DNA from 3 places in the Blautia marasmi genome. Region 3 is predicted to be linked to each of the others. Evidence: predicted binding sites of a transcription regulator. Region 3 holds the regulator's gene; each other region holds the start of a gene.
The links. Region 3 encodes Rex, which represses fermentation and respiration genes when NADH is low (regulators of the CRP and FNR family bind a similar motif). Its sites were predicted from a motif close to ATTGTTAANTANTTAACAAT; they were not measured.
Positions count from the first base shown of each region.

Region 1: gap (type I glyceraldehyde-3-phosphate dehydrogenase) is a predicted target of Rex. The motif match lies at 5,434-5,453, and genes of this name have one in related genera.
Region 2: serC (3-phosphoserine/phosphohydroxythreonine transaminase) is a predicted target of Rex. The motif match lies at 7,825-7,844, and genes of this name have one in related genera.

Region 1 is NZ_OIWX01000001.1:6,054,123-6,064,884, reverse strand. Features, by position in the region: gene C6P39_RS26790 (polysaccharide biosynthesis protein) at 1-74, opposite strand, end outside; gene C6P39_RS26785 (RrF2 family transcriptional regulator) at 287-742, shown strand; gene nifS (cysteine desulfurase NifS) at 755-1,954, shown strand; gene nifU (Fe-S cluster assembly scaffold protein NifU) at 1,994-2,431, shown strand; gene mnmA (tRNA 2-thiouridine(34) synthase MnmA) at 2,431-3,507, shown strand; gene C6P39_RS26765 (GNAT family N-acetyltransferase) at 3,820-4,389, shown strand; gene C6P39_RS26760 (histidinol-phosphatase HisJ family protein) at 4,495-5,295, opposite strand; gene gap (type I glyceraldehyde-3-phosphate dehydrogenase) at 5,504-6,523, shown strand; gene C6P39_RS28090 (phosphoglycerate kinase) at 6,926-8,119, shown strand; gene tpiA (triose-phosphate isomerase) at 8,165-8,914, shown strand; gene C6P39_RS26740 (radical SAM protein) at 8,965-9,885, opposite strand; gene C6P39_RS26735 (L,D-transpeptidase family protein) at 10,075-10,762, shown strand, end outside.
Region 2 is NZ_OIWX01000001.1:5,991,192-6,001,953, forward strand. Features, by position in the region: gene hydF ([FeFe] hydrogenase H-cluster maturation GTPase HydF) at 13-1,200, opposite strand; gene hydG ([FeFe] hydrogenase H-cluster radical SAM maturase HydG) at 1,214-2,635, opposite strand; gene hydE ([FeFe] hydrogenase H-cluster radical SAM maturase HydE) at 2,657-3,715, opposite strand; gene C6P39_RS26480 (DUF1015 domain-containing protein) at 3,719-4,954, opposite strand; gene C6P39_RS26485 (phosphoglycerate dehydrogenase) at 5,455-6,618, opposite strand; gene serC (3-phosphoserine/phosphohydroxythreonine transaminase) at 6,621-7,703, opposite strand; gene ilvB (biosynthetic-type acetolactate synthase large subunit) at 7,875-9,560, opposite strand; gene ilvD (dihydroxy-acid dehydratase) at 9,596-10,762, opposite strand, start outside.
Region 3 is NZ_OIWX01000001.1:5,259,147-5,269,908, reverse strand. Features, by position in the region: gene alr (alanine racemase) at 1-894, opposite strand, end outside; gene C6P39_RS23035 (NAD(P)H-hydrate dehydratase) at 891-2,393, opposite strand; gene C6P39_RS23030 (redox-sensing transcriptional repressor Rex) at 2,464-3,108, opposite strand; gene C6P39_RS23025 (ABC-F family ATP-binding cassette domain-containing protein) at 3,504-5,411, shown strand; gene C6P39_RS23020 (ABC transporter permease subunit) at 5,435-6,232, opposite strand; gene C6P39_RS23015 (ABC transporter ATP-binding protein) at 6,229-7,128, opposite strand; gene C6P39_RS23010 (TetR/AcrR family transcriptional regulator) at 7,125-7,775, opposite strand; gene C6P39_RS23005 (NADP-dependent isocitrate dehydrogenase) at 7,944-9,155, opposite strand; gene C6P39_RS23000 (GntR family transcriptional regulator) at 9,142-9,840, opposite strand; gene C6P39_RS22995 (beta/alpha barrel domain-containing protein) at 9,865-10,762, opposite strand, start outside.

The DNA of each region.
Region 1 (10,762 bases), 790 kb from region 3:
CCAAGGATTTTTGTCAGGAAACCGGCCAGAGTCAGGATAAGTGTTCCTTTCAGCAAAATATGTTTGTTATCCATAAGAAGTCCTTTATAGTTACCAGTGCCCCGGCGACGCACAGCTTGCCGAAAGCAACTTTCAAACACGCTCTAGCAGCAGAGAAAGCAACAGTAACTTTTATAGCCTTTTTCACAATATATTCCAAAAAGTATCTTGACAGAACAGGATAAGAATGATATTCTACAGTTAAATCCGAGTAAAACAGTCGGAATTTGAAAAGGATGGTGATGATTTGAAATTATCAACCAAAGGTAGGTACGGCTTGAGAGCCCTGATTGATTTGGCTTTGTACAGTGAATCAGAGGCTGTTTCCATACAGAGCATTGCAACCCGCCAGAATATTTCTGACAGTTATCTGGAACAGCTGGTACGCAAGTTAAAGAGTGCCGGGTTGGTAGTAAGTGTCCGCGGTGCGCAGGGCGGATATAAGCTTGCCAGACCTGCCGGTGAGATTTCCGTAGGGGATGTCCTTCGGGCACTGGAGGGCAGTCTGGATGCCGTTACCTGTAATGGAGGAGAAAAACATAGCTGTCAGGGTGCTGACTTATGTGTCACCCGATATGTATGGCAGCGTATCAATAATAGTATAAAAGAAACTGTAGATTCCATCATGCTGGACCAGCTCGTAGAGGAAAGCCGCATTATGCGGGATAAGGGGCAGATTCAGGTGCAAAAATGTGACAATTAGGAGAGAGGAAATATGAAGACAACAATATATCTGGATAATGCAGCAACAACAAAGACAGCACAGGAGGTTGTAGATGCCATGCTTCCGTATTTCACGGAAAGCTATGGAAATCCATCCAGCATCTATGAGATCGGACAGAGGAGCAAGGAGGCCATCACCAAAGCCAGAGGACAGATCGCAGAAGTGCTGGGTGCAAAAGCAGAAGAGATCTATTTTACCGCAGGCGGCAGCGAAGCAGATAACTGGGCGCTGAAAGCGGCATTTGAGGCATATAAAAATAAAGGAAACCATATTATCACCACAAAGATTGAGCATCACGCCATTCTGCACACCTGTGAATATCTGGAGAAACGTGGTGCAAAGGTGACATATCTGGATGTGGATGAGAACGGTATCGTAAAAATGGATGATCTGTTAAAAGCTATCACACCGGAGACGATCCTGATCTCTATTATGTTTGCCAACAATGAGATTGGTGCCGTCCAGCCGATCAAAGAGATTGGTATGATCGCAAAAGAACACGATATTTTATTCCACACAGATGCGGTACAGGCATTCGGACAGGTTCCAATCGACGTGGATGAGATGAATATCGACATGCTGAGTTCCAGCGGCCATAAGATCAACGGACCAAAGGGGATCGGTTTCCTATATATCCGCAAGGGCGTGAAAATCCGCAGCTTTGTACATGGCGGTGCCCAGGAGCGGAAGAGACGGGCAGGAACAGAGAATGTGCCGGCTATTGTGGGATACGGTGTGGCAGCAGAGCGCGCAGCCAGGACTATGGAGGAGCGCACAAAGAAAGAGATAGAGCTCAGGGATTATTTTATCGGCAGAATTTTAAATGAGATTCCTTATGTACGCCTGAACGGCGATGCAAAGAGGCGTCTGCCAAATAACATTAATGTCAGCTTCCAGTTTATTGAGGGAGAATCCCTTCTGATCATGCTGGATATGAAGGGAATCGCAGCGTCCAGCGGTTCTGCTTGTACCTCAGGTTCCCTGGACCCGTCCCATGTACTGCTTGCCATTGGCCTGCCTCATGAGATCGCCCACGGTTCCCTCAGAATGACCATCAGCGAGGAGACAACAAAGGAAGATCTGGATTACACACTGGATCAGATAAAGGAGATTGTAAACCGTCTGCGTGAACTTTCTCCGCTGTTTGAGGATTTCGTAAAAAAACAGAAACAAAAACAGAGCAGAGCCTGAGAAAATAATAAAACAGACAAATTATGGAGGAAATATATTATGTACAGTGAAAAAGTAATGGACCATTTTCAGAATCCGAGAAATGTGGGAGAGATTGAAGGCGCCAGCGGTGTGGGAACCGTAGGCAATGCCAAGTGCGGAGATATCATGAGAATGTATCTGGATATTGACGAGAACGGCATTATCCACGACTGCAAATTCAAAACCTTCGGCTGCGGCGCCGCAGTGGCAACCAGCAGTATGGCTACAGAACTTGTGAAGGGAAAAACCATTCAGGAAGCCCTGCAGGTGACAAACAAAGCGGTTATGGAAGCCCTGGACGGACTTCCTCCCGTGAAAGTACACTGCTCCCTGCTTGCGGAGGAGGCTATCCACGCAGCTCTCTGGGATTATGCGGAAAAGCATGGGATTAAGATTGAGGGTCTGGATAAGCCCAAGAGTGATATCTCCGAAGAGGAAGTAGAGGAAGAGTATTAATGAAAAAAAAGAAGGTAGTTGTGGGGATGTCCGGCGGTGTGGACTCCTCTGTGGCGGCCTATCTGCTGAAAGAACAGGGATATGATGTGATTGGAGTCACCATGCAGATCTGGCAGGATGAGGACAATGCAGCACAGGAGGAGAACGGCGGCTGCTGCGGTTTAAGCGCAGTGGATGATGCCAGAAGAGTGGCGAATATGCTGGAGATTCCCTACTACGTGATGAATTTTAAGAATGAGTTTAAGGAAAACGTCATTGACTATTTCATCGGGGAATATCTGGACGGCCGGACGCCTAACCCCTGTATTGCCTGCAACCGCTATGTGAAGTGGGAATCCCTGCTGAAAAGGAGTATGGAAATCGGTGCAGACTATATCGCCACAGGCCATTACGCCAAAATCGTGCAGACGGACAGCGGCAGATACTCCCTGAAAATGTCAGATGCCACAGGGAAGGACCAGACATATGCCCTGTACAATCTGACCCAGTTCCAGCTCTCACACACACTGATGCCTGTGGGTGTCTATGAAAAAGATGAAATCAGAAAGATCGCAGAACAGATTGGCCTTCCGGTGGCGAAAAAAAAGGACAGCCAGGAAATCTGCTTTGTGCCGGATAAGGATTACGCCGGGTTTATAGAAGAAAATACGCAGAATAAGATTGAAGAGGGCAATTATGTGCTGGCAGACGGTACGGTGATCGGCCGCCATAAGGGGATTACCCATTATACCATTGGACAGCGGAAAGGCCTGGGCCTTGCAATGGGACATCCTGTCTTTGTGACAGAAATCCGCCCCGAGAGCAATGAGGTGGTGATCGGGGAAAATGAGGATCTGTTTCAAAGAGAGCTTGTCTGTGACAGGATCAATTTTATGTCCATTCACGATCTGCGGGAGGATATGCGTGTTATGGCAAAAATAAGATATAATCACAGAGGTGCTCCCGCTGTCATCCACAGGGAGGATGAGGATAGGATTCGGGTGATCTTTGAGGAACCTCAGAGAGCCGTTACGCCCGGGCAGGCAGTTGTTTTCTATGATGGAGAATATGTTGCCGGGGGCGGTATTATTTTATAATGATCTACATGGGTTACTGTTCACGGACCACTGTACCGGGAGGCGTTTTCATGCCGAAAGCATGAAAATCCCCAGGCAGCCAGCGCGATATGGGGCAGAATGCTCCATATCTGTGTATCGCGAAGCGTTTACTGGACACGGAGTGAGCAGTAACTTACATAGTAAACCTGCCTGGGAAACAGACTTTTTAGCTTTCTGTTTTCCGGGCAGTTTTTAGATTCGTGTCCACAAAGTTTGTAATCAGCTTAATAGGCGGGACATGCTGGGGACGTATCCCATATTTTTTACATGGAGGGAAAGAAAAACTTGAAAGTGAAAGCAGAATTGCTGGACGAGGAGAGAATCCGGTATATATATAAAAGCTATATGAAAAAGGATTTTCCAAGGGCAGAGCTTAAACCGCTGAAAAGTATTTTGATGCTCATAGAGCAGAACAGAGGTGAAGGGTACGGGTTTTATAATGAAAGGGAACTGGCAGGTTACGCATTTTTGATAAAGGCACCATCGGGCAGGGCATATCTCATTGATTATCTGGCTGTGCTGCCGTCCCTGAGAGACAGAGGATATGGCAGCGCGTGTCTTCGGGCACTTCAGGATGTATTTGGGGAGAATCTGGTCATGGTAGAATCTGAAGAACCATCTTTTGCAGCCCGGGAGACGGAAAGACAGGTTCGCAGAAGAAGAATCAGCTTTTATGAAAAGAACGGCTTTTTTGATTCCCGGAATATATGCCGCCTGTTTGGCGTGGAATACAGGATTTTGGGAAAGGCGGACTGTATGGAGGAAGAGCATAGACAAATGCGCTGCAGGGAAGAACTGGACAGTATTTATCGCACTGTGATACCTAAGATCGCATATGGCAGCCAGGTGAAATGGCTGTGATAAAAACAGCACCAGTACAGGCAGCCGCGCAGAACAATACCCTGTGGGAACCGTTGGCGGGCAGGAAAGGCTGCCGGCCTGATGCTTTTTGGGACCGGGATTCTTTTATAAAGGAAGAAATTCCGGTTTTCTGTTTTTAAAAACAGTATAATATTTGAAGCCGCATTCCTTTAAAAGCGCTCCGGCACGTTCAAAATCATAGGCGATATGTTCCGGTGCGTGGGCGTCGGAACCGATGGTCAGGATTTCGCCGCCCAGTTCCCGATAACGGATCAGTATGTTCTCTGTGGGATTGGGGTGGCCCAGGCCGTATTTGAAGCCGGCTGTATTGCACTCCAGACCAATGCCTTTCTGCACCAGCACATGAAGAATCTCGTCCAGGATATCCCTGTATTTTTCGTAGGAGTAGTACAGATTACGGTTGGGGCCATAGCGCACCACATAGTCAATATGACCGCATACATCAAAGCAGGAAAGGACTTTCAGGTTTTCAAGAAGACAGGTAAAGTAACTGCGGTAGGCCTCCTCCTCACTGCGGTTTTCAAAGAATATCCTGTCATAGGGGTCACATCCGTCCGCAACATGTACAGAGCCGATGATAAAGTCAAAGGGAAAGCTGGCGGCAAAGGAGGGCAGTTTTCCGGTCAGATGGGGCTGGAGTCCAAGCTCCATACCGAAATATATCTCTATTTTATCCTCATACTTCTTTTTGAGTTCCATCAGTTTCTTCCGGTAGGCCGGCATATCCACCAGAAAATCAAACTCTCCGGGAGGAAAATCGAAATCCATATGTTCCGTGAAGCAAATGCTGGGCATATTTCTGTGAATAGCCCCAAGGACCATATGTTCCATAGGGGCTTCGCTGTCACTGGAAAATGACGTGTGCATGTGATAATCTGCGTACATAGATGACATCTCCTTTTCTTTTGCTGCCCTAATTATATAGGAAAGAAAGGGAATTGTACATAAAGAGAATGTAAAACTGGTACGATTTTTCATTTTATGCTTGAATTTTTGTCTCAGATTAGGTACAATATCAAATAGGTTGATGTTTCTTTAACAATCTTAATAGAAACCTCACGGAATACAAACACTTTTAGGAGGAATGAATAACATGGCAGTAAAAGTAGCAATCAATGGATTTGGACGTATTGGACGTCTTGCTTTCAGACAGATGTTTGGAGCAGAAGGATTTGAAATCGTAGCGATCAATGATTTAACATCTCCGACAATGTTAGCTCACTTACTGAAATATGACTCTACACAGGGAAGATATGCACTTGGCGATACAGTAACAGCAGGTGAAGACTCCATCACAGTTGATGGAAAAGAGATCAAGATCTACGCAAAAGCAAAAGCTGAAGAACTTCCTTGGGGAGAGATCGGTGTAGATGTAGTTCTGGAATGTACAGGTTTCTATACATCCAAAAGTGCAGCAGAAGCACATATCAAAGCAGGCGCTAAGAAAGTTGTTATCTCCGCTCCGGCTGGAAACGACCTTCCGACCATCGTTTACAATGTAAACCATGAGACACTGACAAAAGATGACAACATCATCTCAGCTGCTTCCTGTACAACAAACTGCCTGGCACCAATGGCAAAAGCATTAAATGACCTGGCTCCGATCAAATCCGGTATCATGTGCACGATCCACGCTTACACAGGTGATCAGATGACACTGGACGGACCGCAGAGAAAAGGTGATTTAAGAAGATCCCGTGCAGCAGCAGTTAATATCGTTCCGAACAGCACAGGTGCTGCAAAAGCTATCGGTCTGGTTATCCCGGAACTGAACGGCAAATTGATCGGATCTGCTCAGCGTGTTCCGACCCCGACAGGTTCTACTACAATTCTGACAGCAGTTGTTGACGGAACTGTAACTGTAGATCAGGTAAATGCAATCATGAAAGAGCAGGCTACAGAGTCCTTCGGATACAACACAGATGAAATCGTATCCAGCGATGTTATCGGTATGAGATATGGTTCTCTGTTTGATGCAACTCAGACAATGGTTATGCCGTTAGACAATGGCACAACAGAAGTACAGGTAATCTCCTGGTATGACAATGAGAATTCTTACACAAGCCAGATGGTAAGAACAATCAAATACTTCGGAAAATTATTAGAGAAATAATCATTAAGAATAAAGATAACCATTCAGCCGGGCCTGCGTATTTACTGAGCAGACCGTGCATAAGAGTGGCGGCAGCAGGTATTCGTTCCATCGCAGAGCGATTTTAACGGGCGGATACTCGTAACTGCTCCATGGATGGAATAGTTATGAATAATGACTCATTAAGGGGTCCGGTCTATTTTGGACCGGGCTTCTTTCGTCCATTCGTGAAATGGGAAGTATTATTTGATAAGAACAAGTAACGATTCAGCAGGTCTGCCCATTTACTGAGCTGGCCGTAAGGAAAACATTCCGCAGCCAGGTAAAATCCCATCACCAAAGGCAATTCTGCATGGATCTTTGTCTGCAGATGTGGGGATACTGAACCGTTACAAGAACAAATATTAAAGGAGGCATCATCCAATGCTCAACAAAAAATCAGTTGATGACATCAACGTAAAAGGTAAAAAAGTTTTAGTCCGCTGTGATTTCAACGTTCCCCTTCAGGATGGTAAGATCACAGATGAAAATCGTCTGGTAGCAGCTCTTCCAACTATCAAGAAGCTGATCGCTGACGGCGGAAAAGTGATCCTGTGTTCTCACCTGGGCAAACCCAAGGGAGAGGCAAAACCGGAATTATCTTTAGCACCTGTTGCAAAGAGAATGTCAGAATTACTGGGACAGGAAGTAAAATTTGCCGCTGACCCGGAAGTAGTCGGACCAAATGCAAAGGCTGCTGTCCAGGCAATGAAAGACGGAGATGTTGTTTTACTGGAAAATACACGTTACCGTGCAGAAGAGACGAAGAACGGAGAGGCATTCAGCAAAGAGCTGGCATCTCTGTGCGATGTATTTGTAAATGATGCATTTGGTACTGCCCACAGAGCACACTGCTCCAATGTTGGTGTGACACAGTTTGTAGATACCGCAGTTGTCGGATATCTGATGCAGAAAGAGATCGACTTCCTGGGAAATGCAGTGGACAATCCTAAGAGACCTTTTGTTGCGATCTTAGGCGGCGCTAAAGTTTCCAGCAAGATTTCTGTTATCAACAACCTGCTTGACAAAGTGGACACCCTGATCATCGGCGGCGGAATGTCCTACACATTCTCAAAGGCTATGGGCGGACACATCGGTACATCTCTCTGTGAGGATGACTATCTGCAGTATGCACTGGATATGATGAAAAAAGCAGAAGAAAAAGGCGTAAAACTTTTACTGCCGGTGGACAACCGTATTGGTGATGACTTCTCAAATGACTGCAACATCCAGGTGGCAAAACGCGGTGAGATTCCGGACGGATGGGAAGGCATGGATATCGGACCTGAGACAGAGAAAATTTTCTGTGAAGCTGTCAAAGATGCCAAGACTGTAGTATGGAACGGACCAATGGGATGTTTTGAGATGCCGAATTTTGCTCATGGAACAGAAGAAGTTGCAAAAGCACTGGCTGATACAGACGCTACCACCATTATCGGCGGCGGTGATTCAGCAGCAGCTGTCAATATCCTGGGATATGGGGACAAGATGACACACATCTCCACAGGAGGCGGTGCTTCCCTGGAATTCCTGGAAGGCAAAGAACTGCCGGGTGTGGCAGCAGCGAACGATAAATAAAATATCCCGCCGCTTGCGGGAAGATAGAAAGAAGAAAATCGGATCATGGCAAGAAGAAAAATTGTTGCTGGTAACTGGAAGATGAACATGACTCCCAGCGAGGCAGTTGAATTAGTAAACACATTAAAACCTCTGGTAGCAAACGAAGAAGTGGACGTAGTATTCTGCGTACCTGCAATTGATATCATCCCGGTCGTGGAGGCTTGCAAAGGCACAAACATCCAGGTTGGCGCTGAGAACATGTACTATGAGGAGAAAGGTGCCTACACAGGCGAGATCGCTCCCAACATGCTCACAGACGCAGGTGTAAAATATGTTGTTTTAGGTCATTCTGAGAGAAGAGAATACTTCGCAGAGACAAATGAGACGGTAAACAAAAAAATGCTGAAAGCATTTGAACACGGAATCACTCCGATCATGTGCTGCGGAGAGACTCTGGAGCAGAGGGAACAGGGTGTGACCATGGACTTTATCCGTCAGCAGGTTAAAGTTGGATTCCAGGGTGTGACAGCAGACCAGGCAAAGACAGCGGTTATCGCTTATGAACCGATCTGGGCTATCGGAACAGGAAAAACAGCTACGACAGAGCAGGCACAGGAAGTTTGTGCAGACATCCGTGCATGTATCGCTGAAGTCTATGACCAGGCAACTGCAGAAGCTATCCGTATCCAGTACGGCGGATCTGTAAATGCTAAGACAGCTCCGGAACTGTTCGCTCAGAACGATATCGACGGCGGTTTGGTAGGCGGCGCTTCCCTGAAACCGGATTTTGGACAGATCGTCAATTATAAATAATCTATTGCAGCATTAGAAAAGCCTTCCCTGTAAAAGGGAGGGCTTTTTTGTCAGGGATGACCCGGGGCCTGGATTCCCTCAAGGTCAAAAGGCGGGGTATATTCCTCTTTGGCACTGCTCTTTTCCTGCATATATCCGTCTGTGAGGCCAAGGCGGATGGCTTCGTTCAGTACACTTTCATATTCATATGTGGTAATTCTGCGGTTGAGCTTTGGATGCTCGCTGCTTTTATAGAAAGGAGTAAACTGGCTCAGCAGGCTGATGAGATAGTGGTCATCCGGAAGCGTTTCCTTTATCCAGTGCAGCAGACGGAGGGAGTCTTTTCGGCTGCCGGGAAGAACCATGTGCCGGATGATGACACCGCTTCTCAAAAGGCCGTCTTTGTCAAAGACGGGTGCACCCTTCTGTTCTATCATAACTTGAATGGCTTTGGAAGCCACGGAAAAATAATCGGCGGCTCCGGAGTAACAAGCGGACAGTTCACTGTCATGATATTTTAGATCCGGCAGATAGATATCCACATAGCCATCCAGAAGCGCTAAGGTTTCCTGTTTTTCATATCCTCCGCAGTTGTAGACAACCGGTATATGAAGACGGCTTTTTACCCGGTCAAGGGCAGGGAGGATGGAGGGCAGATATTGAGTGGGTGTCACCAGATTGATATTGTGGGCCCCGGCATCCTGTAGCTCCAGGAAAATTTCAGACAGTCTGTCCGGAGAGATTTCTTTTCCAAACCCCTGGCTGCTTATGGAATGATTTTGGCAAAAGCAGCAGCGGAGTGTACAGCCTGTGAAAAAAATAGTGCCGCTGCCCTTTGTACCGCTGATACACGGCTCCTCCCAATGGTGCAGGGCAGCTCTGGCAGCCATCAGTTTGTCGGTACATTGACAGTAGCCTCTGCGCAAATGACGGTCAACATGGCAGTTTCTTGGGCAGAGTGAACAATTTTTATATTCGTCCGTCTGGTTCATCAGCGATTTTCCTCCAAACATTTCATTTCTTTACCAAAACTGTTTCGTTTTATTAACATCATAATGAAAATTTCCTAAAATTTCAAGTGTATGCCTGAAACCTCTTCCTTTTTGTCGTATTTTGCGTTAAAATAATCCATGTGAAACTTTTTAGGGGAGAAATGCGTCTAATAATTAAAGGGTGTGAAAATGAGTAAAAAAACAAAAGAAAACAAAAAAACAGAAAAAAAGAATAAGGGAAAAAGCAAGGTTGTCAAAAGAATACTGATAGCATTGCTGATCGTGCTGCTGCTGGCAGTGGTAGGAATTTACTGTGCGGTAGGGTATTATTACCAGGATAAATTCTACAGCGGAACCACCATCAATGGATATGACTGCAGTGAAAAATCGGTGGACTACATCAAGGAGATCATCAAAAAGGAAGCGGAAACTTATGCATTGACCATCAAAGAGCGGGATGACAAGCAGGATGTGGTACAGGCCGCTGACATCAAGCTGACTTATAAGGATGACGGAGAACTGGAACAGCTTTTGAAGGACCAGAATTCCTGGCTGTGGATATTCAGCCTGGCAAAAAATAAGAATTATGAGGTGAGCCTGGATAATTCCTATGATGAGGCAAGTCTGGATACGGTTATCAGCAGCCTGGCCTGTCTCAAGCCGGAAAATATGACAGCGCCGCAGGATGCTTATCTGGAGGATACCGGGGAAGCATATCAGATTGTCCCTGAGGTGGAAGGCAATACCCTGGATCAGGAAAAGACAGTGAAGGTGATCAAGGATGCTGTGAACGGAAGGAAAGGGGAAGTCTCCCTGGAGGAGTCAGGCTGTTATCAGGCGCCTGCTGTACGGCAGGATGACGCGGCTCTGACCCAGG
Region 2 (10,762 bases), 730 kb from region 3:
TGTATCCGTTACTCATCGCCGGAATATTTCCAGGCTCCGCTGCAAAATACCGTTCATATGCGCAATGGCTATGCCGTAATTTGTCATGGGCACTCCCTGTGAGACAGCCTGATTTCTGCGCCACTGCATTTCACGCTCATTGAGCATGCAGCCTCCACAGTGCACCACCAGCCGGTACGGTGTCAAATCTTCCGGAAATCCGGTTCCGGAGGTAAAGACAAACTCCGGCTTCTTTCCGGTATGCGTTTCAATCCAGCGGGGCATCTTCACAGTGCCGATATCATTGCACTGCCGGTGATGGGTACAGCCTTCACTGATCAGCACTTTATCTTGGTCCTTCAGATCATCAAGCGTATACGCGCCTTTCAGTGCACCGTCCAAAATCCCTTTGTACCGCGCAAATAAAATAGAGAAAGAAGTGAGCGGTATAGCCGCCGGAACTGCTCTGCTCACTTTGCCGAACACCTGACTGTCCGTAATCACAAGCCGCGGTTTCTCCCCAAGACGCCCCAGCACATCCTCCACCCTGTCATCCTGTACGGCAAGAGGCACTGCTCCGGTATCCAAAAGTTCCCTGATGACCTGCTGCTGCGGCAAGATCAGTCTGCCTTTCGGCGCTGCTTTATCAATGGGTATCACCAGGAGCACAAAATCCCCCGGTGATACCAAATCCTTTACAAGGGGATGCTCCTGCCTTTCTCCTGCAAGGCTTCCCAGTTTCTCCTTCAGTTCAAAGATATGGATGCCTTTCTGGGCACTCACATAGATTTCATGGTCTGTCTCCGGTCTTTTTTCCTCCGACAGTAAATCCATCTTGTTATAGACCAGCAGATAAGGCAGCTCTCTCTTCTCAAAGAGTTCTATTAACTGCCGTTCCATGGAGGTCAGTTCTTTCCCTGCCTCTGCAACCAGGACTGCAACATCGGTTTTGTGGAGCACCTGCTCTGCTTTCTTTACTCTGAGGATGCCAAGGCCTTCCTGGTCATCATCCATCCCCGGCGTATCAATCAGTAAAACAGGGCCTATTGGCAGAAGCTCCATAGCTTTTTGCACCGGATCGGTAGTCGTCCCTTTAACATCAGATACCACTGCCATATCCTGTCCGGTAACCGCATTGAGCAGACTGGACTTTCCGGTGTTACGGCGTCCGAAAAAGCTGATATGTACCCGGTTTGCGGAGGGTGCTGCATTCAGACTCATGTGTATCCTCCTCTCAGAAACGGAAATCCCTCTCTCCATTTTCAATCTTTGCCAGGCGTTCCACTACGATCTCCCTTGTCCTTTCCCTTGGAATGTTCACAAGCTCAGATTGGATCAGCTCTTCCCCGATCTTTCTTGTCTCTGGGCTTGCATAGTCCATGAGGAACTCTTTCAGGGTCATCAGCGCATTGGGATGACAGCAGTTCTGGATCTGTCCTGTCTTACACAGACTCATAAACCGGTCCCCCGTTCTGCCTTCCCTGTAACATGCGGTACAGAAGCTGGGGATATATTTCATATCCATCAGCCAGTGCACCACCTCGTCCAGGGTTCTCTTATCAGACACATCGAACTGTTCGGAATTCTCATCTTCCGGTTCCGGTTCGCTGTAACCACCCACACTTGTTCTGGAAGCGCCGCTGATCTGGGAGATCCCCAGGTGAAGCACTCTCTCCCTGCACTCTTTGCTTTCCCTTGTGGAAATGATCATGCCTGTATACGGCACTGCAATTCGGATACAGGCAACCAATTTGGCGAAGATATCATCATCAATGCCGTTATCAAACGCAGAGGGGTCTATATCGTCCGCATGTTTCACTCTCGGAACACTGATGGTGTGAGGTCCCACACCATGGACAGCTTCCAGATGCTCTGCATGCATAAGAAGCCCTGCAAATTCATAGCGGTACATCTCCAGCCCGAACAGTACCCCAAGACCTACATCGTCGATACCGCCTTCCATCGCTCTGTCCATGGCCTCGGTGTGATAATCGTAATTGCTCTTTGGTCCTGTGGGATGAAGCTTTTTGTAGCTCTCTTTGTGGTAGGTCTCCTGGAAGAGGATGTAGGTGCCAATACCGGCATCTTTCAGTTTTCTGTAATCCTCCACTGTGGTGGCGGCAATATTTACGTTGACACGGCGGATGGCTCCGTTTTTATGTTTGATGCTGTAAATGGTTTTGATGCTCTCCAGTATGTATTCAATGGGATTGTTCTGAGGGTCCTCGCCCGCTTCCAGGGCAAGGCGCTTATGGCCCATATCCTGCAGAGCTGTTACCTCTTTTACAATCTCCTCCTGTGTCAGTTTCTTTCTTGCTATATGTTTGTTTTTCCTGTGATAGGGACAGTACACACAGCCGTTGATACAGTAATTGGACAGATAAAGGGGCGCAAACATAACAATCCGGTTCCCGTAGAAATCCTTTTTAATCTGTTCAGCCAGTTTATAGATCTCCTGGTTCTTCTCCTCGATGTCGCAGTTAAGCAGTACGGAAGCTTCCCTGTGGGTCAGGCCCTTACGAAGCTTTGCCTTCTCAATGATCTGGTCAATAAGCGCCTCATTGTGCTTATTTGCCTCAGCATAGGCAAGTGTCTCCTGGATTTCTTCGTGAGAAATAAATTCCTCTGCTTTCAGTGATTTCGGATCGTAACTCATTTTTACCCTCTCCTTTTCTCTTTACCGGGTATCCATTTTAGTGTCTCCCCGGTCTACAGTCACTTCACAGCCGATTTGTTTCATGCGGCTGCGAAGAAGTTCCAGTTCGGCGGCATTTTCTGCGCCTGTGTAAATCTTATGGTCGTACAGTTCGTATTTTCCCTGTACCAGTGAAGCCGATAAGTTTGGCATCACCACATTGGCCCCTGCCAGTATCCCCCGCTCCCGCCCGTCATGGGAAATGGTTCCAAGGGCAGTTGTGGCAGGCAGAAGGACTTTTGGAAGCAGCAGACGGATCAATCCCAGCAGATACAGGGTAAGCTCTGCGCTTCCCGGTACCTGATTCCCCAAAGGAGTATCCCTGTGCGGAATAAAAGGCCCTATCCCCACCATGGCTGGCTGGAATTCTTTTAAAAAGAGCAGTTCATCTGCCAGATCCTCCGCCGTCTGTCCCGGTGTTCCCACCATGAAACCGCATCCTGTCTGAAATCCAATATCCTTTAGATTTTTCAGGCATTCCTGCCTGTGAGCATAGGACATGGAAGGCGGATGCAGGGTTTTATAGTGTTTTTCGCAGATTGTCTCATGTCTGAGCAGATACCGGTCCGCCCCTGCTTCAAAATACCGTTCATAACTCTCCCTCTCCTTTTCCCCAACGGAGAGAGTCACAGCACAGTCGCTGTATTTTTTCTTTATGGTACGGACCAGTTCTGTGATCCTGTCATCCGTATACCAGGGGTCCTCACCGCCCTGCAGCACAAAAGTTCGGAAGCCAAGAGAATAGCCCTTTGTGCAGCACTCTAGGATTTCTTCCCTCTCAAGGCGGTAACGCTCTGCCCTGCGGTTCCCTTTTCGGATCCCGCAGTAATAACAGTCGTTTCTGCAGTAATTGGTAAACTCAATCAGTCCTCTTATGTAAATACGGCTGCCGTAAAATTTCTCCCGCATCTGTGCTGCTTTAGCAAACAGATAACCGGCAAGTTCCTCATCCCGCTTTTCGATCAGCTCCGTATAGGTCTCCCTGTCCAGGGATTCCCCTGCTTCCAGACGATCGATCTTATCATATAAATGCTCTCTCATATTCTATATCCTGTGGATAAACAGTCCGCTTCTGAGTTTAGGCTCAAACCAGGTGGATTTTGGCGGCATGAGCTTTCCGGCATCTGCAACAGCAAAAAGCTCTGCCATGGAAGTGGGGTACATGGAAAAAGCTGCTTTACAGTCTGTCAAAACACGTTTTTCCAGCTCACCCAGCCCCCGGATCCCTCCGATAAAATCAATGCGGGGGTCTTTTGCCGGCTCCCGGATTCCCAGCACAGGCTCCAGCAGATTGTTCTGCAGCAAAGCCACATCCAGTCCGTCCACCACATCCGGGGAACGATATTCGTCCTTTATGTTGAGTGTATACCATCTGTCACCCAGATACATGCCGAATTCACCCTTTTGCCGGGGAGATACCGCTTCTGTTCCGGGTTCTGATACATAGAATCGTTCTCTTACTTTTTCCAGGAACTCCTCCTCGGAACAGCCGTTTAAGTCTTTCACCACCCGGTTATAATCCAGGATTTCCAGCTCCTCATCCGCAAACAGGGTACACAGGAAATAATTGAACGGCTCCCTGCCTGTATAATTGGGATTCTCCTGGCGCCTTTTCAGCCCCGCTTTAATGGCTGAGGCTGCCCTGTGATGACCGTCCGCAATATAAATGCTGTCCATGGCCCGGAAGGTTTTTTCTATCTTGTGGGTCATGGCCGACTCATAGATCATCCATCCCCTGTGCCGAATCCCATCCTCTGATACAAAGTTAAAAATAGGGAAATCCTTCTTTTTCACCTCTATCAGGTGTCTGAAATCCGCATTTGCACGGTAAGCCAAGAAAATAGGACCTGTCTGTGCCTCCAGTACATCCACGTGGCGAATGCGGTCCAGCTCTTTCTCCACCCTGGTATTCTCATGTTTTTTGATGATGCCGTTCATGTAATCATCAATGGAAGCACAAGCCACGATCCCTGTCTGTACATGTCCGTTTCTGGTCAGTTCATAGAGATAAAAATTCGGGTCCACATCCTGAAGAAAATCTCCGTCTTCCATCATGTTCCAGAATATCTTTCTGGCCTTTTTGTAAACCTCAGGTGCATACATATCCACATCATCCGGAAACTGTGTCTCCGGCCGGTCAATTTTCAAAAAAGAATACGGATTTTTTTCGGTTTCCTCTTTCGCCTCTTTTCTGTTATATACATCATAAGGCAGTGCGGCGATCTTTGATGCCAGATTTTCCTGGGGACGCACTGCACAAAATGGTTTTACTACCGCCATTATCTGCTCTCCTTTATAATTTTTTCTCCATAACATGGGCAGCGACTTCGCAGACACCATGGAATACCTTCCCAAGCCGCTTATGATTCCTTCTAAGCGCACCGCAAAAAGATTTTATCCGCTTTGCGCTGCGGACTCTCTTCTGTATGAATGTTTCCGGTTTTTTCATTTTTCTGCTCATTTTCACACCCCAAATATATTGATGTCTTTTTATAATGCTATAGTAAAATTATACCGTATATAGTCTTAAAATACAATGAAATAGGCACAATTATTTATGCAAAAAGCCTGCCCTGAAACCGAAGCTTCAAGACAGGCCCGTCAATGACTCATGCTGCCAAAAATAGTATCACAGCGTAACTATTCCGTAGGTCTGCGCATTCACTGCGCTGACCGTAAGAAAGTGTGCCACAGCCAAGCAAAAATCCCATCGCCAAAGGCGATTCTGCATGGATCTTTGCCTGCAACTGTGAAGGTACTGAACCGTTACATCACAGCTATTATTTTACTATACGAACACGATACACACCGTGTATATTTTTCAGCTCTTTTGCGACCTCACGCGGTATAGGGGTGGACACATCAAGGAGTGTATAAGCAAAGTCACCTTTACTCTTATTAGTCATGTTGGATATATTCACACCCGCATCACCCAGTACTCTGGTAAACTGACTGATCATGTTTGGAATGTTTTTGTGGTTGATGGCAACTCTTCCCACATCCACACAGGCACCTGTATCACAGTCCGGATAGTTTACGGAATTCTTGATATTTCCGTTTTCCAGAAAGTCCATAAGCTGTTTCACTGCCATCACTGCACAGTTGTCTTCCGATTCCTCTGTGGATGCTCCCAGATGGGGAGTTACCAGAGTATTGGGTGTGCTGGTCACCAGCGGGTTGGCAAAGTCTGTCACATATTTTTTTACTTTGCCCTCTTTCAGTGCCTCCGCCAGAGCTTCCTCATCTACCAGCAGATCTCTTGCAAAGTTCAGAAGAACCACGCCCTCTTTCATCTGGGCGATCTCATCCGCGCCGATCATCTTTCTTGTAGATTCGATCAGCGGCACATGGATGGTGATATAATCACATTCCTTGTAGATCACATTCAGATCATTGATGTGATGGATACTTCTGGAAAGATTCCACGCTGCATCCACAGAGATAAACGGGTCATAACCGTATACTTCCATTCCAAGATGTACGGCTGCGTTTGCCACCTTTACACCGATGGCGCCGAGGCCGATAATCCCCAGCTTTCTGCCGCTGATCTCACAGCCGGCAAACTGTTTTTTCTTTTTCTCAGCCAGTTTTCCGATATCTTCCGTGGCATCCTGATGCTCCAGCCATTCAATACCACCCACAATATCTCTGGATGCCAGCAGCATTCCGGCAATGACCATCTCTTTTACACCGTTGGCGTTGGCCCCTGGTGTGTTGAAGACTACCACACCGTCCTTTGCACACTCCTCCAAAGGAATATTGTTGACACCCGCACCTGCCCTGGCAATAGCAACCACATTCTTCGGAAGATCCATCTCATGCATGTTTGCACTTCTCACCAGCACAGCGTCGGCATCCGATATATTGTCTGTACTCTCGTATTTGGCCGGGAAATGCTCCAGTCCCACACCGGAAATTGGATTTAAGCAGTGATATCTGTACATGATCAAGCGTTCTCCTTTTCAAATTTTTTCATGAAAGCAACCAGAGCCTCCACACCTTTTAAAGGCATGGCATTGTAAATACTGGCACGCATTCCTCCTACGCTTCTGTGGCCTTTCAGGTTAACAAATCCCGCCGCTGAAGCCTCTTTGATAAACTTTGCATCCAACTCTTTATCTCCTGTGACAAAAGGCACGTTCATAAGAGAACGGGAATCCGGTTCCACGGTTCCTTTAAACATCGCGCTCTCATCCAGGTAATCATAAAGGATTTTGGCTTTTTTCTCATTATGCTCTTTCATGGCTTCCAGTCCGCCCTGTTTCTTCAGCCACTGGAATACCTTGCCGCACATATAGATACCGTAGCAGTTAGGTGTGTTGTACAAGGACTCTGCATCTGCATGTGTCTTGTATGTCAGCATGGTTGGTGTTCCGGGAAGCACATCCTCTGTGATCAAATCCTCGCGGATGATGGCGATCACCACCCCGGCAGGACCGATATTCTTCTGTGCGCCGCCGTAAATAATACCGTATTTTTCCACATCCATAGGTTCGGAGAGGAAGCAGGAGGAAACATCCGCTACCAGAGTTTTGCCTTTTGTATTTGGCAGTGTTTTAAACTTGGTTCCGTAGATCGTGTTGTTTTCGCAGATATATACATAATCCGCATCCGGGCTTATGGGAAGGTCAGAACAATCGGGAATATAGGAAAATGTCTTATCCTCAGAGGACGCAATCTTGTTTGCAGTCCCATACTTCTGTGCCTCCTGCCATGCCTTTTTCGCCCACTGGCCTGTGACAATGTAGTCAGCCACTTTATTTTTCATCAGATTCATGGGAATCATGGCGAACTGCTGGTGGGCACCGCCCTGCAGAAATAATACTTTATAGTTGTCAGGAATATGCAGCAGTTCTCTCAAATCTGCCTCTGCAGTATGTATGATATCCTCGAACGCTTTGGAACGGTGGCTCATCTCCATGACGCACATGCCTGTTCCCTTATAATCCAGCATCTCTGCTGCTGCTTCCTGCAGCACTTCCTCCGGCAGAACCGCCGGCCCTGCTGAAAAGTTATAAACTCTGCTCACTTGTCATTTCCTCCTCTATTGCTTTACTCTTATATCTCTCTAAAGCACTTCTAATAGTAACGCCACATGCCCTTTTTGAGGACACGTGGCATAAATTGCTTGACAAGAAGTATTCTACCCCTTTGTTATATTATTGTCAATAAAAACATTTGTCTTTCTGCAAAAGACATGCTATTTCTGTTTTGCTTTCAGGTCTTCCTCGTCAAATGCATCCTCAATGTTGGCTCCTGCCGGCACCATTGGAAATACCTTATCGTCGCTGTCGATCATGCAGTCCAGAACAACCGTTGTATTTAATGCAATGGCTTTTGCTAAGGCTTCCCTGAGTTCTTCCTTTGTGGTCACGCGGATTCCCACTGCCCCCATAGCTTCCGCCAGTTTTACAAAATCAACTTTATCCTTTAATACTGTATTGGAATATCTGCCTTCATAGAACAAAGTTTGCCACTGCCGAACCATTCCCAGGACCTGGTTGTTGATAACTACCTGAATGAGAGGAACATCATTTCTTGTAGCGGTTGCAATTTCATTCATATTCATGCGGAAACAGCCGTCTCCCGCCACATTGATAACTACCTTGTCAGGATTGCCCATCTTGGCACCTATGGCTGCACCAAGACCGTAGCCCATGGTTCCCAGTCCGCCTGAGGACAAAAATGTGCGGGGTGTTTTATATTTGTAATACTGGGCCGCCCACATCTGATGCTGACCCACTTCTGTAACGATAATGGCATCGCCTTTTGTCTGACGGTAGATTTCTTCAATTATGGCCGGACCGCTTAAACCTTCCTCATTGTAGCGCAGAGGATATTTTTCTTTCAGGTCCTCAACGTATTCCAGCCATTCTTTATGTTCTTTCTGCTCCAGCATGTCATTCAGGCGTTTCAGCACTTCCCTGGCATCTCCCACAACACTGCAGTCAACCAGCACATTTTTATTGATTTCCGCCGCATCTACATCAATTTGGATCACCTTTGCGTTTCTGGCAAAGTTTCTGGTATTGCCGGTTACACGGTCGCTGAATCTGGCTCCGACGGTAATGAGCAGGTCGCATTTTGTCACACCCAGATTGGACGCCTTGGTTCCATGCATCCCCAGCATACCTGTATACAACTCATCTTCCCCGGAAAACGCACCTTTTCCCATAAGGGAATCGGTCACAGGTGCCTGGATTTTGTGGGCTAAAACGCGCAGCTCCTCCCAGGCATCCGCTGCAATGGCTCCACCACCAACAAAAATGAAGGGGCGCTTTGCCTCCCGGATCATATCTGCAGCTTTCGTCAGATCTGCCTCTTCAATCTCAGCCACTGAGGGTTTTACCGGCTTTGGCACTATGTTTTCAAATTCTGTCTTGGCCGCGGTTACATCCTTGGTAATATCCACAAGGACCGGGCCGGGACGTCCGCTCTTCGCAATGACAAAAGCACGGCGGATGGTTTTTGCCAGCTTCTTCACGTCTTTTACAATAAAACTGTGTTTTGTAATAGGCATAACAACGCCTGCTATGTCCACCTCCTGGAAACTGTCCTTTCCAAGAAGGGGAACCCCCACATTACAGGTAATGGCAACGACGGGGACAGAGTCCATGTGCGCTGTTGCGATCCCTGTCACAAGGTTGGTGGCACCTGGGCCGCTGGTTGCAAAACATACCCCCACTTTTCCTGTGGAACGGGCATAGCCGTCCGCTGCATGGGCTGCTCCCTGCTCGTGGGAAGTGAGTACGTGATGAATCTCATGGCTGTGTTTGTATAACTCATCATAAATATTCAGAATCGTTCCGCCCGGATAACCAAAAACGGTATCTACACCCTGCTCTTTTAAACATTCGATTACTATTTCTGCTCCTGTCAACTGCATATTGAAATCCTCCCAACCGTTATCTTTTTTTGTTTTTATTTCTGGATTTCCAGAACGGCACCCCTGTTTCCGCTGGTTACCATAGCCGCATAGCGTGCCAGGTATCCTGTGTTCACTTTCGGCTCTCTTGGCTGCCACTCAGCTTTTCTCTTATCCATTTCCGCCTCTGAAACTGCCAGTTCCAGCTTATTTTCTGGAATATTGATGCGGATGATATCTCCCTCTTTCACAAGGGCAATAGGGCCGCCTACGGCTGCCTCCGGAGAAATATGGCCAATAGAAGCCCCACGGGATGCTCCGGAGAACCGTCCGTCCGTGATCAGGGCCACGCTGGAACCAAGTCCCATACCTGCAATAGCGGATGTTGGGTTCAGCATCTCTCTCATGCCGGGACCACCCTTTGGCCCCTCATAACGGATCACCACAACATCCCCTGCTACGATTTTGCCGCCTTTGATGGCATCAATGGCATCTTCCTCGCAGTCAAAGACTCTCGCAGGACCTTCGTGCATCATCATCTCCTCACAGACTGCAGAGCGTTTTACCACCCCGCCGTCCGGTGCCAGGTTACCGGTCAGGACCGCAAGACCACCTGTCTGGCTGTAAGGGTTCTCTACAGGACGGATAACTTCCGGGTTCCTGTTTTCGCAATCCTTAATATTTTCACCTACTGTTTTTCCCGTCACTGTCAAACAGTCTAAATTCAGCAGGTCTTTTTTCGTAAGCTCGTTCATGACTGCATATACACCGCCGGCCTCATTTAAGTCTTCTATGTAGGTTGGGCCTGCAGGTGCCAGATGACACAGGTTGGGCGTCTTCGCACTCACTTCATTAGCGAAGGTAATATCAAAATCCCATCCGATCTCATGGGCGATCGCCGGCAGATGCAGCATACTGTTGGTGGAACATCCAAGAGCCATGTCAACAGTCAGAGCATTCATGATAGCGTCTTTTGTCATAATATCCCGGGGCCGGATATTCTGTCTGTACATTTCCATTACCTGCATCCCTGCATGTTTTGCCAGTTTGATCCTCTCGGAATATACGGCCGGAATGGTACCGTTTCCTTTTAATCCCATACCCAGCACCTCAGTCAGGCAGTTCATGCTGTTTGCAGTGTACATACCGGAACAGGAGCCGCAGGTGGGGCATACTTTATTTTCAAACTCTTCCACTTCCTCTGCTGTCATGGTTCCCGCACT
Region 3 (10,762 bases):
TTTGTTTGACAGACTTCTGGCATACCCGTCCGCATATCCCACAGGAATGGTGGCAACTCTGGTAGGACGTTTTGTGACAAATGTTCCGCCGTAGCTGATCTCCACGCCGGGTTCCACTGTCTTTATGTATACAACTCTGCTTTTGAGAGCCATTACCGGTTTTAAAGGCACCGGCTCCTTTTCCACCTGACCGGACGGATAGAGGCCGTACAGAATGATACCGGCCCGCACGGCATCCATATTCGCCTCCGGGATCCGGATAATACCTGCACTGTTGGAACAGTGCTTCAAAGGCACATGCAGCCCCTTCTCCTCCAAGGCCCGGACAAATTCCAGGTATCTCTCAAGCTGTGCATAGGCCGGTTCCCTGCCCGTCTCATCTGCCCTGGCAAAATGGGTGAACAGTCCTTCCACTTCAAGCCCCGGCATTTCAGCAATTTTCAGGATCTCCGGTACATCGTGCTGCAGATCGCGGTAGCCGATACGTGTCATACCGGTATCCAGCTTAATATGTATCTTCACTGCTTTGTTCAGCCGTTTTGCCGTGTCTGATAAATCTTCAGCCATCTTACAGGTAAAAACGGTGGGGCGGAAGTCATTTTCTATGATGGTCTCATAATCTTCCAGGAAGGTATATCCAAGAATCAAAACAGGCTTTTCAATGCCGCCCTCTCTGAGTGCAAGTCCCTCTTCCACACAGGCTACAGCAAAGCCCCAAATATAAGGCAGGGGTTCGATATGCCTGGCAATGGGAAGTGCTCCATGTCCATAGCCATCCGCCTTCAGTACGGCAATGATCTTTGTGTCCTCGCGGATATTGTTCTTCATACTTTCCAGATTATAGGAAACCGCATCCAAATCTATGGAAACGTAAATCCTGTTCGGTGTCTTCATAAAACTGCTCCTCTTTTCTTCAAGATTTCCGTTGTCTGTGTGATCATATCTCCGGCGATCATACTGTACTCCCCCTTTTGGGCAGCTGCCATATCACCTGCCATCCCATGAAAATAAGCGCCCAAAGCCGCGGCTTCCTTTACTGAAAGCCCCTGGGCTAAAAGGCCCATAAGGATACCGGAGAGTACATCCCCGCTTCCGGCTGTTGCCATTCCGCTGTTGCCGGAAGTGTTGATAAATATCTCCTCACCACCGTCAGAAATGACGGTACGGGAATCTTTGCATACTACGGTCAGATGATATTTCTGGGCAAAACGTTTTGTCAGGTAAAGGGGCGCTACTTTCCACTCCTCCACGGATACCCCTGCGATCCTGGAGAACTCACCCAAGTGGGGTGTTACCAGAATAGGTGCCGGATACTGCGTGAGCACTTCCATTCTGCCTGCCAGAAGATTCAGGCCGTCCGCATCGATCAGCAAAGGTTTACTGCCCTCTGCCAGTATGGTATAGAGGATATCTTCTGCCTGCTGCCCTGTGCCAAGTCCAGGCCCTACTCCTATCACATCTGCCCAGGCCAGTCCTTCCCGGATCTGTTCTTTTTTGATCTCCTCATCGTCATAGAAGCTGTACATAGCCTCCGGCAGCATTGTGGTCAATGCCTGCCTGTTCTCCTCCCTGGTATGTACCTTGATCATACCTGCACCTGTCCTGAGTGCCGCACAGGCAGAGAGATACGCTGCGCCGCTTAAATCACGGCTTCCGGCTGCCAGAAATATTTTTCCATAAGTCCCCTTGTTTCCATCCGGCTTCCGCTTGGGGATCCGGTACAGATCCTTCTCCTCACAACGCAGTACAGACAGCTCAAAATCATTCTGGGACATTTTATAGATCCCGATATCCGCAGTCCTGACTTTTCCCGCGCAGGAAGCACCTGGATAGAATAACAGCCCTGCCTTCTCATAGGCAAAGGTCACAGTCACGTCAGCTTTCACTGCACAGCCCAGCACCTTTCCCGTATCTGCACTGATACCGGAGGGGATATCCACTGCCATGATCTTTGCTTCCGACCGGTTAGAGGCTTCGATGGTGTCTCTGTAGATTCCGCCCACTTCTCTGGACAGGCCTACACCAAAGACAGCATCTACTATAGTAGTATATTCAGCAGGTACGGCATTCTTGACAAAGGATATGTGATAATTTTCTGCAATATTCACTTGCTTTCTCATTTCTTCTGTATAATGATCCTTTTTTCCAAGTATACAGATATCTACCGAAACCCCTGCCACATGAAGCATACGCGCCACAGCCACGCCGTCCGCGCCGTTATTTCCCGTGCCGCAGAGGACCAGGACTTTTTCCAGAGGGAAATCTTCCTCCACAAGGGCCCGGTACACACTCAGGGCTGCCCGCTCCATGAGGACCAGGGAGGGGATCCCGATCTTGCGGATGGTATAATCATCCAAAAGTTTCATCTGTCCGCCGGTTACGATTTGTTTCATGTCAACACTCCTCTCTTTTGCTGGTATCAGCCAAAAAAGGCCGCCGCAAAAGTTCCGCAGCAGCCTTTTCTTACTTTTTATGTTCCGTCACATAACAATTCAGATTATAAGACAATCTCATGAGACTCTCGGACAGGTGTACATTTTCCACAATGACATCCTCCGGGACCTCCAGATCCAGATGTGCGAAATTCCAGATAGCCTTGATTCCGTTTTCCACCAGCAGATCAGCTGTCTCTTCTGCATTGTTCTTAGGCAGAGTGAGCGCCGCTATCTGAACATCATTATCCTTCAGATACTGGGGAAGTTCATCCATCATAAGGATTTCGTTCCCACGGATGGAAATGCCCTTCAGAACCGGGTTCACATCAAAGATACCGACTACCTTAAACCCGCGCTTTTCAAACTGCACATAATTTGCCAGTGCCTGTCCCAGATTGCCCGCTCCTATAATGATCATGTTATGGGTCCGGTCAAGTCCCAGGATCTTAGCGATCTCCGTGTACAGGTACTGCACATTATATCCGTATCCCTGCTGCCCGAACCCTCCAAAATTATTCAGGTCCTGGCGGATCTGGGATGCCGTCACGCGCATCTTGGTACTCAGCTCATTTGAGGAGATACGCTCCACACCATCTTCCAAAAGTTCTCCTAAATATCTGTAATATCGGGGAAGTCTTCTGATGACTGCTTTTGATATGCATTTTTCGTCCACGACTTTACCCTCCTTATGTCTTAGTTTTCTGTTTCATATAGGAATATTATATATAATTGTTAAAATAAAGTCAAATACAATTCCAGTTATTGTTGTTTTTATCTGTTGTCAAATTCTGAATTTCAGATATAATAGGAAGGGTGAAGCAAAAATGTTACTGTTCACTCCGTGTCCAGCAACACGCTTCGCGATGCACAGATATGGAGCATTCTGCCCCATATCGCGCTGGCTGCCTGGGGATTTTCATGCTTTCAGCATGAAAACGCCTCCCAGTACAGTGGCCTGTGTACAGTAACACAAAAATCCCGCGGCTAAAGTCCATTCCCGGCGGATTTTTGTCTATGACTGTGAAGAGACAAAACAGTTACACCTAAAGATAAAGGAGATTCTAAAAAATGATACTGGCATGTCAGAATATTGAAAAATCATTTGGAGGCATGAATTTGATCCATGACGCCTCCTTCCATATAGAGGAACGCGAAAAAGCTGCCTTAGTGGGCATCAACGGAGCAGGCAAATCCACACTGCTGCGTATTATCATGCAGGAGATCCCAGCGGACAGCGGGGAGGTCATCTTATCCAGAGGCAGGACCATCGGCTACCTGGCCCAGCACCAGGAGCTGGACAGCGCCCTCACCATCTACGATTCCCTGCTGCAAGTCAAACAGCATATTCTGGATATGGAGCTTCATATGCGGGAAACGGAAAAGCAGATGAAGCACGCTTCCGGGAAAGAACTGGAACACCTGATGGAAACGTATTCTCGGCTGACCCATGAATTTGAAATGGAAAACGGCTACGCATACAAAAGCGAACTTGTGGGGGTGCTGAAAGGACTTGGCTTTCCTGAAAGTGACTTTGAAAAAGAGATCTCCACCCTGTCGGGAGGGCAGAAAACGCGAGTTGCCCTTGGACGCCTCCTATTGTCCAAACCGGACATCATCCTTCTGGATGAGCCTACCAACCATCTGGATATGGATTCCATCTCCTGGCTGGAGACCTATCTGCTGAACTATCCGGGAGCTGTCCTGATCGTATCCCATGACCGGTATTTTCTGGACCGGATCGTAACCAAAGTTATTGATATTGATAACGGAAAGGTAAGTTCATTTACCGGAAATTATTCTGCTTACAGTGAGAAAAAGACCCAGCTTCGCAGGGATGCCTATCAGGCGTATCTGAATCAGCAGCAGGAGATCAAACATCAGGAGGAAGTAATCGCCAAGTTAAAGCAGTTTAACAGGGAGAAATCCATAAAGCGGGCAGAAAGCCGTGAAAAACTGCTGGATAAGATTGAAGTCATAGAAAAGCCCACAGAGGTAAACGCTTCCATGCGTATTTACTTAAAGCCCCGCATGGAAAGCGGATCGGATGTACTGACCGTGGAACATCTCACAAAATCCTTCCCCTCTCTCCCCCTCTTTTCGGACCTAAATTTTTCTGTCAAACGGGGGGAACGGGTAGCGATCATCGGTAACAACGGAACTGGCAAGACCACCATACTGAAAATCTTAAACGAGCTGGTTCCCGCCGACGCCGGGGTCTTCCATCTGGGAAGCAAAGTGCACATCGGATACTATGACCAGGAGCACCATGTACTCCATATGGAAAAGACCATCTTTGAGGAGATCTCTGATGATTTTCCAAAACTCACCAACACAGAGATCCGCAATCTGCTGGCTGCTTTCCTTTTCACCGGAGATGATGTATTTAAGAAGATCTCCTCCTTAAGCGGCGGAGAACGGGGACGTGTATCCCTGGCTAAACTCATGCTGTCAGAAGCCAACTTTCTGATCCTGGATGAGCCTACCAACCACCTGGATATCATGTCAAAAGAGATTCTGGAGGATGCCCTGTGCAATTACACTGGAACTGTGCTGTATGTGTCTCATGACCGGTATTTTATCAACAGGACAGCCACCAGGATCCTGGAGCTGACCAACAAAAGTATGGTGAATTACATCGGCAATTATGATTACTATATGGAAAAAAGAGAAGAACTCACCCGTATCTACGCACCTGGCCAGGAGGAGGAAGAAACTGCAGAATCTGTGTCTGCCACAAAACTGGACTGGAAACAACAGAAAGAAGAACAGGCACGCCAGAGGAAACGCGAAAATGATCTGAAAAAGACCGAAGCAGAGATTGAACGCCTGGAAGCCAGAGACAAGGAAATTGACGCCGAGATGGAGAAGCCGGATGTGGCGGTCAATGTGGCCGAATGCGTAAAGCTGGCCAACGAAAAAGCTGAGATCGCGCAAAAACTGGAAGAACTCTATGAAAAATGGGAAGAACTGGCATAATGCCTGTTCTTCCCGTTTTTCTGTTATAAGGGCAGGTCCCGCTTGCTGAACCGTATGATTCCAATCCCCATAAGTAAAAAACCCGCCAGATACAAAATGCCGCACATCATCCAAGCTTTTCCGTCCCCTGCACTCAGACCGTCTATGTCAAACAAGGTCACAGGTGTGGCATATTTTACTTTCTCAAATTTATCTCCAACCTGCGATATCATCTGCACAAGGACTGAATATACTACGATGGCTGTACTGACTGCAGAGGAAGTTTTTGATTCATTACTGAAACAAGAAGCACAGAAACATGCGCCGCCAAAGAATACAAGCATTCCCAGCAGACCCACATTGATCCGGATAAACGCTGCTGTTTCCATTTCCCCGGGGAAAAGTACCTCACTGACAACAAGGATCAGGCAAGTCACATAAATGACAATGACAAGCAGGGACACCAGCATGAAAACGCACTGTGTCATCATGATCTTCCAGCGTTTGGCAGGTACCGCCAAAAGGTAAGCCATGGAGCCGTTGTCCACGTATTTGGCTGCCAGTCTGTTTGAGAGAATTATGATGAATACCGCCGGGAAAGCCACATACAGCATTCCATATAAGTATCCCGATACAAATTCCAGCAATGTCTGGCCCACATCAGCCATGCCAAATGCCGCGAACAGATCCGGCATGCTGTCAGCCATCATTTTCAGGCTGTCTCCCATTTCAGGATTGAACATCATAGTGATCATACTGCCATAGACACTGAGGACCGCAAGAAAAATGACGAGCAGCAGCCAGTTTGATTTGATCTCTTTTTTAAATAACGTAGCATTCATGATCGTGCTGCCTCCTCTCCGTAAAAATGCATGAAAAACTCTTCCAGACTCTGTGTGCGCACATCTAAATCTGTGATCGTATACGCGCTGGCCTTTTTCAGGAAAAGATCAATATTTTTTCCCACTTTGGCAGTCACTGCTTTTTCCCCGGCCTGATAAGAGGCCTCAGGAAATGCGGCAGCGAACGCTTCCGCCATAGCTGGCTCCCGGAAAGTGATCACTATCACTTTCTGTCTTCCCTCTTTTAATCTTTCAATCTCCTCCACTGCAACCAGGCGCCCGTCACGGATGATCGCGGCACGGTCACAGGTTCGTTCAATCTCCTCAAACATATGGGAAGACATAAGTATGGTTTTTCCTTTTTTCTTCTCCGAAAGGATCAGCTCTACAAACCGATTCTGCATCAAAGGGTCCAGTCCGCTGGTGGGTTCATCCAGGATCAGGATGCTTGCCAGCGGATTCATGAATGCACAGACGATTCCTATCTTCTGCTTCATGCCTTTTGACATTTTCTTCAGCTTGCCGGAGGGATTCAGTTCAAACATTTTCATTAGTTCCTGAGCCCGGCCCAAATCTCTCATTTTCTTCATCTTTGCCACAAAACGGATAAATTCCATTCCTGTCATGGAGTCAATAAAAGCAATCTCCCCGGGAAGATATCCAAGGGATGACTGGATTTTATCCGCCTCCTTAAAACAATCCATATCCAGGATAGACAGGCTGCCGCTGTCAGGCTTGATAAAGCCCATGATCTGACGGATCGTTGTGGTCTTCCCTGCTCCGTTTGGGCCTAAAAATCCAAGCACCTCTCCTTGTTTCACCGAAAAACTCACGTCAAAAACACCGCGGTTCTGTCCATAGTCTTTTGTTATATGGCTGATTTCTATTACGTTCATATTTCCTGCCTCCTTCCAACCATTTCTGTCAGATACTCCTCTTTGTATGCGATCCGCTTCAGCATTTCTGACCATTTTCTGAATTGCTGCATCAATAAATCCGCATCCACCGTATCGGTATAGAACATTCTCTGATGCATATATCCGTCTGTAAGCCAGATAAGCATATGCAGTATCTCTCTGGGTTCTGCATCCTCCCTGAACTTTGTCATATCTACATTTTTGCAATAATCCTCAAACATAGTTGCAATCTGGTTTTTCATAAAGGAATTCATTTCCTCCGATACATCCTCTCTGGACGTAAAAAATGCCCGGACGCTGTATTCCATAAGATAGGGAAATTCAGAGAGAATACGGGCTTTCTTTTCGGTTGTGTAAGCCAACAACTCGAAGAAGTCCGTGATTTCAAAAAAATGCGAATCCAAAAGGCGTGAACCCACCTTTTCAAAGACATACTCAAACAGATACATATACAGCTCTTTTTTGTTCTTAAAATAATAAAACAGCAGTCCCTTTGAGATTCCGGCTTTGGCGGCGATCAGATCTGTAGATGCACGTTTATATTCACAGGTACCGAAAACCTCCAGTGCCGCATTGACGATCGCTTTCTTTTTTTCCTCCGAAAGACTGCTAAGTTTGTCCTCCATATTGAGCCCCCTTTTTGTACTTTACCGATTCGGTTAATACCCATTATAAGAAATTGACTCAGATTTTCAACCCCCTGTCTGAAAACTTTTAACTAAAAAGAACAAGTCCATGTAAGCAGGGACTTATACTCTCTTACATGGACTTATGAAATCAATAAAACATAATTTTTATGCGTATAAAGCATCCAGATTTTTTCTGACAGCCAGGATAAATTCACGGCTGTTCAGCACAGTCGGATCCTCCAGTGATGTGATCAGCGCAAGGTCTTTTGTCATTTCACCTTTTTCGATCGTAGCAAGTGTGGCCTTTTCCAGACGGTCAGCAAACTGGCAGAGGCTGCTGCTTGCGTCTAATTCTCCCCGTTTTCTAAGCGCGCCTGTCCAGGCAAAAATAGTTGCCACGGAGTTTGTGGAAGTTTCTTCACCTTTCAGATGCTTGTAATAGTGGCGCTGCACGGTTCCGTGTGCTGCTTCATATTCAAAATATCCGTGAGGGGATACCAGAACAGAAGTCATCATGGCCAGAGAACCGAAGGCAGAGGATACCATATCACTCATAACATCCCCGTCATAGTTCTTGCAGGCCCAGATAAAGCCCCCCTCTGCTTTCATGACACGTGCCACAGCATCGTCGATCAGTGTATAGAAATATGTAATACCGGCCTTCTCAAAAGCCTCTTTGTATTCTTTATCGTAAATGTCCTGGAAAATATCCTTAAAGGTATGGTCATACTTTTTGGAAATGGTATCCTTGGTGGAAAACCATACATCCTGTTTTGTAGAGAGCGCATACTCAAAACAGCTTCTCGCAAAGCTCTCAATCGAGCCATTTAAGTTGTGCATTCCCTGTGCCACACCGGCACCTGTGAAATTGTGCACCAGTTCTCTTGTTTCCGTGCCGTCAGCAGAGGTATAAACCAGCTCCACTTTTCCCGGTCCCGGAATGACCATCTCCGTATTTTTATAGACATCTCCATAGGCATGTCTTGCCAGGGTGATGGGTTTCTTCCAGTTTTTTACACAGGGTTCAATCCCCTTTACTACAATAGGAGCACGGAAGACGGTACCGTCCAGCATGGAACGGATGGTGCCATTGGGGCTTTTATACATTTCTTTTAAGTGGTATTCATCCATACGCGCCGCATTGGGTGTGATGGTTGCGCATTTAACGGCTACTTTGTACTTCTTTGTGGCATTGGCCGCATCCACTGTAACCTGGTCATTTGTCTCATTTCTGTATTCCAGTCCCAAGTCATAATATTCTGTATTGAGTTCCACATATGGCTCCAGCAGATCCTCTTTGATCATTTTCCAGAGGATTCGTGTCATCTCGTCTCCATCCATCTCCACTAAAGGTGTTGTCATCTTAATTCTTTCCATTGTTGTCATTCTCCTTTCCGTACTCTTCCCGCAGAATTTCTTCCAGATTATAATGTTTCAGATTCTCAACCGTATTATAAATATGCCTCGCCGCCACTTGTTCCGCCAAATCTGCATCCTTGCTTTTTATGGCTTCCAATATTTCCATGTGCTCGTTGCCTGATTTGTTCAGACGCATACGGTTCATGATGGATACCTGCCGCACACGCTGTACATACTGATGGAAATCAGACAGTGTGTGGGAGAGCATCCGGCTGCCGGAGGCTTCATATAGAAGCTTGTGGAATTTGCCGTCCATCTCACAGACCTGCTTATAATGTTCTTTTTTCGCGTGGTGGTCTGACAATACGATGGCTTCCTCCATAGCTTCCAGCTGTTCCGGTGTTATATTTTCCACAGCCATCCGGGCACAGAGCCCTTCCAGCCGGGAACGGATCAAATAAATATCCGTTACATCCCTTGCGGATATTCCGTTGACAAAGGCTCCTTTGTTTGGTACCAGGCGCACCAGCCCCTCCAGTTCAAGCTGCCGAATGGCCTCCCGCACCGGAGTTCTGCTGACTCCCAGTTCTTTTCCAATGGTACATTCCACCAGTTCATCTCCCTGCTGGTAATGGCCTTTCAGAATATTAGAACGAATCTTGTCAAATACCTGGCCCCGCAGGGACTTCTCTCTAACTGCCATTTTACTTCCTTCCTCACTTATGCCTTATAAGGTTATATGCAGTCTCCTGCAGCTCTCCTCAATGACGGATATGAGCTCCTCGTCTGTCAGGACTGTGACACGCCCCTCCTCATACTGGGCATCTACCCAGGCCTTTATCATCTGCACCAGTTCGCTGTTCTTCTGTACCTGGCTCTCACCCGAAAGCCGGTAGTGATTGTTGATCCAATGGGCAATACCTGCCAGGCCTGAAGTGTTGGAAACAGCCACCTGAGGCGGACGGCCCAGGAATTTATCCGTATCAAAGATATTGTAGATTTCCTCGTTTTTCAGCAGACCGTCTGCATGGATACCGGCCCTTGTCACATTGAATGCGCTTCCCACAAACGGTGTGGTGGAAGGAACCTTGTATCCGATCTCTTTTTCATAATATTCTGCAAGCTCTGTGATGACCCTTGTATCCATGCCATCCAGGGAGCCTTTGATCTGGGCATACTCAAATACCATGGCCTCCAGGGGAGTATTGCCGGTTCTCTCACCAATACCGAACAGGGAACAGTTCACACCGCTTGCGCCGTATAGCCATGCGGTTGTGGAGTTGCTCACCGCTTTGTAAAAGTCATTATGGCCGTGGAACTCTATCAGCTCAGAGGGGATTCCCGCATGTGTCAAAATACCGTAGATAATACCCGGTATGGAGCGGGGGATCACAGCTCCGGGATAATTGACGCCATATCCCATAGTGTCGCAGCAGCGCACTTTGATCGGTATGGAATACTCCTCCATCAGTTTGTTCAGCTCCAAACAGAAGGGGATCACATAGCCGTAGATATCGGCCCTTGTAATATCCTCCAGATGACATCTGGGGCTGATCCCTGTCTCCAGGCATTCACGGATCACACTCAAATAGTGCTCCATGGCCTCTTTTCTGGTCATTTTCATT